One region of the Delftia sp. genome, then DNA from elsewhere that is predicted to be linked to it. Evidence: riboswitches for the same ligand, from Rfam matches in the RefSeq annotation. Region 1 holds a riboswitch; the other holds the start of a gene.
The links. Region 1 has a riboswitch for fluoride ahead of crcB (fluoride efflux transporter CrcB). Riboswitches for the same ligand answer to the same signal wherever they lie in the genome.
Positions count from the first base shown of each region.

Region 1 (4,395 bases):
CCGGCATGAACTTCGGCGCATGGTGCCGCCAGGCCCGTCTTCTGCTCAGCCTGCCCCGGCTGGCCGCTGGCGCCTCGGTCCTGGAAGTGGCGCTCTCCCATGGATACGACAGTCCCAGCGCCTTCACCGCCGTCTTCCGGCGCAGCTTTGGCGCTCCGCCCAGCGCCTACCAGCGCAATCGCCCGGCGCAGGGCCGGCGTGGAAGTTCCGCCAGCATCTCCCTGTAGCGCACATGCAACAGAAAGATACCCAGTCCTCAGGAGTAAAGCCTGCGTGAAAGATAATTGATAAGCATTCTTATTATCTTTTGCAACCGAGACCGCCACGTTGCCCATCTCGGCTTCTACGCCCGGCCTCCCCGCTTCTTTCGCACAAGCCCTCTCCGTGCACAGCCTCTACCAGAATCACCATCCCTGGCTGGAAAGCCTGCTGCGCAAGCGCCTGGGCAACCGTGACGATGCGGCCGACCTGGCCCAGGACACCTTCGTGCGCCTGCTGCGCTCGCCAGTGCCGCAGCAGGACATCCGCGAGCCCAGGCGCTACCTGGCCACCATCGCCCGCGGCCTGGTCACCGACCTGTTTCGCCGCCGCACGCTGGAGCAGTCCTATCTGGACTATCTTGCACAGCTGCCGCAGTCGCTGGCGCCTTCGCCCGAGGAGCAGGCCATCGTCCAGCAGACCCTGCTCGACGTGGACCGCATGCTCCAGGGCCTTGCACCCAAGGTGCGCGAAGCCTTCGTCCTGTCCCATTTCGAGGAACTGAGCTACCCCGAGATCGCCGAGCGCCTGGGCGTGTCGCTGCGCACCGTCAGCAACTACCTGACCCGGGCGATGGAGCATTGCTGCCTGGTCCTGGCATAGCCACATGGGCGAGGGATCTTTGGAAAGCAACGACCGACGGGCCTTGCATGAGGCCGCTGCCTGGCACGTGAAACTGCGCGGCACCGCGGTGACGCCAAGCCTGCAGCAGGCATGGACGGACTGGCACGAGGCCGACCCCGCCCACCAGCGCGCCTGGCTGCGCGTGCAATCCGTCACCGCACAGCTGTCGCATCTGCCCGCACCCTTGGCGCGCCAGGCGCTGGGCCGCCGCTCCGACCCCAATCGCCGTTCTGCGGTGCGTGCTGTGGCCCTTGGCCTGGGCAGTGGTGCCACGGCCTGGCTCGCCTGCAAAGGCGCGCCGCTCGAGCACTGGCAGGCAGCTCATCGCACCGCCACTGGCGAGCGCCGCGACCTGACGCTGCCCGACGGCTCCCTGGTGGCCCTGGATACAGCCACCTCCGTGGACGTGGCTTTCGACGACCGCCAGCGCCTGCTGCGCCTTTACCGCGGCCGCATCCTCGTCGCCACCGGGCCAGACGCACTGGGCCGCCCCTTCAGTGTGCAAACCCCGCAAGGCCATGTACTGGCCCTGGGAACGCGCTTCACGGTCCATGTCGCGGACGACGGCCTGTGCCATGTCAACGTGCAGGAAAAGACCGTGCGCCTGCAGCCCCTGGACAGCGAAGCCACCCCCACCGAGCTGCAGGCCGGGCAACACGCCGCCTTCTCGGCCAGCGCCGCCCAGCCACCCGCGTCTGCCGATCCCTTTGCCGCCAGCTGGCACGAAGGCGGACTGATCGCGCTGGACATGCCGCTGGGCCAGCTGATCGACGCCCTCGCCCGCTACCGGCCCGGCTACCTGGGCTGCACGCCCGAGGTGGCAGGCCTGCGTGTCTCGGGCGCCTTTCCCGTGGACGACACCGATCGCGCCCTGGCCGCGCTCGTCAGCCGCTTCCCCTTGCAGTTGAGCACCCGTACACGCTATTGGGTGCAAGTGCAGGCACGGTCTGGCGGGGATTGAGTAGGCGATCGAGGAGGCGTTCCAGTGGGCGAGCCGGCGGCCGCACGGCCTTTGCGGTCAGGCCCGCACATACGGGTGATGCACCACGTCGAAGCCCTCCTGTGCGCAAGGCGCGACAAAGTAGCTGGTGATCAGGTCGAACTGCTCATCGCTGGCCTGAAAGGGATGATCCCCCGCCGCATTGCGCGCACGCAGGCGCTGCTTGCAGACCTCATCGGGCACATCCAGGAAATGCAGGCGGTGGGAGGCACCCACCCTCTCGAACACGCTGCGCGCCCAACCTCTGCCTTCCAGCGTGTTGGCAGGAAAGTCCAGCACCACTGAAACGCCGGCATCCAGCAGCGCCTGCACATGTGCCCCCATCAATCCCTTGAGCCGCGCGCTGCAGCGCACATAGTCGGCCACCGACTGCATCTCGCCAGGATACAAACCGGCCAGCCAGGAATCCTCGCTGACCAGCACCGTGCCGGGCTGCGCCGCCAGTTGCCGTGCCAGCGTCGACTTGCCCGAGCCGATCTTGCCGCAGACCATGTGCAGCGTGGCCGGCCGCGCAGCGCGGGAATCGGCCTGGGCGTCGTCCGCATGGCGGGACGGTTCGAAAACCTGCATATCCATCTCCTGAAAGGCTTGTGAAAACCCTGGAGGCGGAATGAAAAAACCCGCCTCCTCTGGGCGGGTTGCATGGCGCCGAAGGCCGCTGGCTAACCCACCATCCAATGGATGGTGCGAATAATCTGCGTTGCGTTCAGGCGGGCCATGGCGCACAGCATAGCGCAATCAGGGCGCCTCAATGGGCCACCATCCGAACCAGCCCCAGCCCCGCAAACAGCGCGGCAACGCCCAGCACCAGCGAACCCAGCGCATACAGCACGGAAGCGAGCCAGTCGCCGCGCTCGTACAGCATGCCGATCTCCAGTGCGCAGGTCGAAAACGTGGTGAAGCCGCCCAGAATGCCCGTGGTGATGAACAGCCTCGCACTCTGCGGCAGCGAAGTCTTGAGCGCAAACCACTCCACCACCACCCCCATCACGAAAGCGCCCAGCACATTGATCGCCAAGGTGCCCAGCGGATAGGCACTGCCCACCAGCCGCAGTGCAAGCAGGTTCGAGCCATGCCGTAGCGCGGAGCCGAGGCCGCCGCCCACGAACACCAAAATGAAACCGTAGATACCCATGACCGTCCTTTCATCAAACAACCGGGACGGGCGCGCCGGGCAGGATCAAGACACGGCCCTGCCACCGGCAGGACACGCCCCACCAAGGCAGGAGCCATCAGCCCCTTGCAGGGCGGTTTCGGGAAGCTCCATTCCCATCGTGCAGCCATTGCTGCGGTGGTCGAGTTTACTCCGGGCAAGCGAGCACAGGCAGCCATCCCGTGGCGGCAATACCGACCCTGCATCCCTTGCAGCGGCCTATTGGAATAACTTAACCTCAACCGATTCACCGTACCGGGATACCATCACTCCCATTCATTCACCGAGATGCATATGCGCCTATTGACTCTGACAATCGTTGCGACATTTCTGGCTTTACCTGCCACCGCCCAGGTCTATCAATGCAAGGATGTTTCTGGAAAACTGATTTTTTCAGACAGCCCCTGCAGCAGCGACCAATCCGGCGCACTGATACAGCGCAAAAAATCGGACGATGAAATCTACCGCGAACGGGCCGAGGCCGCAGAGGCCAATGAGCGAAAGCAGCAGCGCCAGATGAACGAAATGCAGCAGCGCCAGATCGAGAGCCAGCAGCGCGTCATCGAACAGCAGGCCCGCAAGGCGAATGCTCCTGCACCGGAGCAGCTCGGCGCATCCTCCCAGTGCAAGGAGGCGCGCAAGGAGCTGGAATTCGTATCCAGCATTCGCACCCTTTCCCTGGATGAAAAACGGATACGCACCAATGCAGCAATCACCAGCGTCAATGCTGCATGCGGCTCCAATACGCCGCTGATGCAGGAACCACCGAAGCCGGTTTTCACACCGCGGGCGGCCCAGCCTGTTCCTCTATCCAGTTGCAAGGGTGCACTTTGCTACGACAGCAATGGCGGAATCTACAACCGCAACGGCCAATTCATCAGTGACAGTCAAGGGCGGAGCTGCCGAATACTGGGTGGAACCATGATTGAGTGCGACTGAGCGCGGTCCATCACACTCTCGGCCTTCACCGGCTTCGCCGGCAGGTGGCAACCCCCAAGTCCCGTCTGACCAGGGGTCCGCAAGGCGTTGCAGGGTGTAATTCGCTGATACAGCTGCGCGGGCGACAGAGCGTGCCAGTGATCGGCTTCACCTGCCAGGGCTTGCTGGCATCTGCGCGGCTTGTGTAACCACGGCTGCGCGATCTGGCGCGGGCCGAAGCCTTCAGCCTCAAGCCCGGGGCTGGTTGAACGACAATGTGACCGTCGGGCCTCGGGGCCCTGGCTGCGCAAGCGTCACACAATAGTCAGGCAGGCCGGTTCAGGTAGGCGTTGATGATGCCCAGGGCAAAGCGCAAAAGCGGATCAGAACATTTGCCGACAACCTCTTGCGCGGCAACCCAGAGATAAATCAAAGGCTTATG
Region 1 covers NZ_JCABYI010000004.1:346,139-350,533, reverse strand. Annotated here, with positions in the region: gene AC5I49_RS03420 (AraC family transcriptional regulator) at 1-227, shown strand, start outside; gene AC5I49_RS03415 (sigma-70 family RNA polymerase sigma factor) at 385-861, shown strand; gene AC5I49_RS03410 (FecR domain-containing protein) at 866-1,843, shown strand; gene AC5I49_RS03405 (P-loop nucleotide/nucleoside kinase family protein) at 1,901-2,452, opposite strand; gene crcB (fluoride efflux transporter CrcB) at 2,631-3,017, opposite strand; fluoride riboswitch at 3,099-3,162, opposite strand; gene AC5I49_RS03395 (DUF4124 domain-containing protein) at 3,330-3,974, shown strand.

Region 2 (4,395 bases), on a different contig from region 1:
CATTACGTTCGCAACGTGCTGCTCCCAATGGTCCTCACGGTCTTGTTCAACGATGCGCTTTAGGTACTCAAGGTGCTTCGCTTCAAGTGCTCGCCTAGAAATTCCGCCGCTGTCATCACGCACCCCGCAGTAGATATAGCTGAAGTACTTCTCCGGCTCGGGGCGCTGGAACTTGTCGAATGCGCTGAAGGACAACGCGATGACTCGTGAGAAAAGAGGTCTGGCAGGCTCAAAAGCAGACTCTACTTGGCTGGCTGTCTCTATCGACACCCGCTTTGTCGTCGCAAGGTCTCGTGCAAGCTGGGCTAAAAATTGAGTCTTCCCCACTCCGTTGCGACCAATGATCGCGAGGATTCGGCCTGGCACAGGGTCATCTGGCTGAAGGTCCACGTCTATGGACACTCCCTCTTCAGCGCCTGGAATCTTGCCCGAGTACATGAACCTATAGCCCTTCTCCAAGGGCCGCTCCTCAAGCGTTGCCAGTCCGTCGCGCAAAGCTAGCTTAGCATCATTGAATCGAATCAGCGAATTGCGGAAGCCACTCGACGTTTCGATTTCATCGAGCAACTGCGGCTTCACGACGACGTCGTTCAAAGCATCCAATACCTTGCGATGGGTTTTCGGGAGATGCTTGCGCATGTTCTCGTAGTACTCCAAGTCCTGACCAAGGCTAAAGAACTCAGGACCAAGAGAAGGGAACGAATCGGGGATCTTGGTGTTCCGACTGTTGGTCTGGAGAATCTTCACATCCCCAAGAACTTCTTTGCCCCCGCTCTTTTTGAACAGACAGAGGTGGTACAACGTCTCGAAGTTGTAGTCGTCCCAGTTGTCTACGATGTAAACGACACACGGGAGTTCTGCTCCCTGCGGCAGGACGTAGTCGCGGTTTTTAGTACTCTTGTAGAAATTCATCTCTCCTCCCTAAATTTTATTATATCTGGGCTTAAGACTGGCGAACACCACCGATCCACGAAGCGCGCGCAGATGACCGCTGCCGCCAATTTCAGCAGCGCTTCGTGGATATCCAGCCGTCGTTCAAAGCGGATTCGCAGCTTGCCAAAGCCTGCAAACCAGCTGTGCGTCCTCTCCACCACCCACCGGTGTTTGCCCAGCCTCTCGCTGCTCTCAATGCCTCGTCTGGCAATCCGGCCAATGATGCCCCGCTGCCTCAGGTGGGCTCGGCATCGCTTGAAGTCGTAGCCTTTGTCGGCGTGCAGCTTTGCCGGTCTTCTACGGGGACGTCCTGGCAGGCCAGCAATCGCAGGAATCGCGTCCACGCACCTCTCGAACATCTTGGAGTCGTGCCGGTTCGCGCCGCTGACCAAGATCACCAGCGGGATGCCTCTGGCATCTACGACGATATGCCGCTTGGAGCCGAGCTTGCCTCTGTCAGTGGGGTTTGGGCCCGTTTCCTGCCCCTGGGGCTTGGTACCGAGGAGTCATCAATGCTGGCCCGGCTCCAATCGATTTGGTCATGTTCACGCAAGCAAGTCTGCATGGCTTAGTGCAGCGGCTCCCAGACACCAGCGGCGTTCCAGTCGCGCAAGCGCCCCCAGCAAGTCATGCCGCTGCCGTAGCCCAGCGATTGGGGAAGGTCTTCCCATGGAATGCCTGTTTGCGGCACGAACAAGATGCCGTTGAGGACGGCTTCATCGCTGACTGCGAGTTTGCGCGCATCGCCTTTGGCAGAAGGCACGAAGGCTGGGATCAGGGGTTGTAGCTGTAGCCACAGTTCTTTGCTTACGGGTCGTCATGCCATGAGGGCAGCGAGCGTAACTGCTCTGCGGGGGCCTGTGACGAAGTGGTGTTAGCCACTCTTTAGCATGTTTACGACTTTAATAAATCAAAACACCGGCCATCTCGCGGCGCGTACTGCACAGCATCCATGCTTTTTCCTATAATGCAGCGCAAAGAGATGGCGTGCCTCTAAAACCGCCGCACTAGTGCGGCTGATGACGCCTACAGAACCTGGCTTGTTCAGGGCTGTAGGCGCTCGCGCATGCAACTCGTCGTTGGTCAGGCCGATTAATTCGAGCTACCTGACCAATGCGCAAATTCCCCCATTTCGAACAGCTTGAACTGCTTCCCTATCTGGGCAAGTGGTTCATCTTCGCCACCCTCGTGGCGGCCCTGGCCGGCACCGCTTCCGCGTTCTTCTTGCTGTCCCTGGACCTGGCGACGGCCTGGCGTGAGGCCCATCCCTGGATCATCTGGCTGCTGCCCTTCGCAGGCATGGCAGTGGGCCTCGTTTACTTCCTGTTGGGCAAGCGGGTGGACGGCGGCAACAACCTGTTGATCGAAGAGATTCACGACCCCAAGCAGGTGGTGCCGTTACGCATGGTGCCGCTGGTACTGGGCGGCACCGTCATATCCCATCTGTTCGGCGCATCAGTCGGGCGCGAGGGCACCGCCGTGCAGATGGGGGGCGCTCTGGCCGACCAGCTGACGCATGTTTTCCGACTCCACCAAGACGATCGCCGCGTGCTGCTGATGAGCGGAATCAGCGCCGGCTTCGCTTCGGTCTTCGGCACGCCGCTGGCCGGGGCAGTCTTCGGTCTGGAGGTGCTGGCCATCGGCCGTATGCGCTACGACGCGCTGTTTCCCTGCATCGTGGCAGCCTTCGTAGCCGATCAGGTCTGCACCGCCTGGGGAGTCCACCACACCCACTACGCCATGAGCGCCGTGAACAATATCGATGCTTGGAGTGTGGTCGCCGTCATCATCGCCGGCATTCTCTTTGGCCTGGTCGGAATGCTCTTTGCCACCGCCGTGCACAAGATCGGCGCGCTGGTCAAACACCTGATCGCATACCCGCCACTGCGGCCTTTCTTCGGCGGCCTCGTCATCGCCACGGCGGTTTGGGCGCTCGACGCCTACCGCTACATCGGCCTGGGTATTCCGGACATCGCTCGCTCCTTCCAAGAGCCCATGCTGCCATGGGACTTCTTGGGCAAGCTGGTGTTCACGGTCGCCTCGCTGGGGACGGGCTTCAAGGGCGGCGAGGTGACACCGCTGTTTTACATCGGTGCGACCATGGGCAACGTCCTGGCGCCTTTGCTGCATATGCCGTTCGCGCTCATGGCCGCCATCGGCTTTGTTGCAGTATTCGCGGGGGCGGCGAACACGCCCATTGCTACTACCTTGATGGCGATGGAGCTGTTCGGCGCTGGCATCGGACCACTGGCGGCTATCGGCTGCGTCACCGCCTACCTGTTCTCCGGGCATGCAGGCATCTACCACGCCCAGCGCATTGGCCACAGCAAGCACCACAGGCGCAGCCTGACCGGGGCCGAAGTTCCACGCCGCGATGTGGAGGCAACCAAGACCAAGGATCCAGCATGATGAGCACCAAACCGGCCACGCTGGCAGCTCTGCGTCTGTACTTCCCGGGCGCTAGCACGGCCAAGGCCACGCGCTTCTGGCACCGCCTGAGCGCGCCTGCGCTGGCTCATCACCTGCTGGTTGCAGCAAAGAACGCGCACATCCGCCAGGCCATGCTGCATCGGGTCAGCTCGGGCTACCTGCCGGGCGAACGTCTCTCGCACAGCCATGCCGAAGTGCTCGACATGCGACATCCTCAATGCCTGGAACTGCTGGACTCTGAGCAGCGCTTGCGCGCCTTTATGCATGAGCACGCAGGCGAGCTGAACAAGGTGCACGCGGTCTTGCTTCTGGCCGAGCTTCCGCTTGGGCCGTTCCGGTTTCCGGGGGAGGCGCGCCGGGGTACCAAGCCGCCGCCGGATGAACAATGACGGCGAGGTGAGCGGCAATTGTTCGTTGTGAACCTGTTGTTGGTGCACAGATTCTGAGCGGCTGCAGCGGCTCGCATGCAGACCTTCACGAGCCCTTGACGGCCGCGGCGCATCAGCCCAGAGCCCCGTGCTTTCGCCGATCGCTCACTCCTCCCCCGTTCGGGAGGGGGCACAAACTAAAGTGCAGTGGCGCACCGAGTGCTCAGAGCCATTACGCACGTGCGCTTTCGGGTGAAGATTGGCTTCATCAGCGTTGGAGGTCCTGCTGGCCAGATTTCCACATGCAGGAGGAACTGGTGGGCTGCCGCCGCTGGATTTCCAAGAAGCGGTTCCTGCATGCGCTGAACTACAGCATGTTGCTGACCGGTCCGGACGCGCACCAGCTGGAGATCTACATCGGTTGGCTGTTGCACCGCACCTGGGGCGTAATCTTGGCGGGCGCGCATTGGAAACATCGAGTCTCTACAGTTGCGAAATAAGAGCTGGGCTAGTTCTGTTGGCGAGGTTTGATTTAAGCGAGTGTGTGGGATCTGCGTCGATTTAATTGACTCAACTCTCTGCGAGGCAGCACAGTTACACCCAATATACGAAACGGCGCACCACTTTTTCGTTCAAGGCGCTTGTGTCTCTGAATCTCGAGTGG
Region 2 covers NZ_JCABYI010000030.1:7,669-12,063, forward strand. Annotated here, with positions in the region: gene AC5I49_RS16690 (ATP-dependent nuclease) at 1-912, opposite strand, end outside; partial or broken gene AC5I49_RS16695 (IS5 family transposase) at 909-1,732, opposite strand; fluoride riboswitch at 1,903-1,969, shown strand; gene AC5I49_RS16700 (voltage-gated chloride channel family protein) at 2,047-3,342, shown strand; gene AC5I49_RS16705 (DUF190 domain-containing protein) at 3,339-3,752, shown strand; partial or broken gene AC5I49_RS16710 (chromate transporter) at 3,939-4,192, shown strand; gene AC5I49_RS16715 (winged helix-turn-helix domain-containing protein) at 4,364-4,395, opposite strand, start outside.
Region 2: it holds a riboswitch for fluoride, as region 1 does, so the genes downstream of both, AC5I49_RS16700 (voltage-gated chloride channel family protein) here and crcB (fluoride efflux transporter CrcB) in region 1, are expected to answer to the same signal.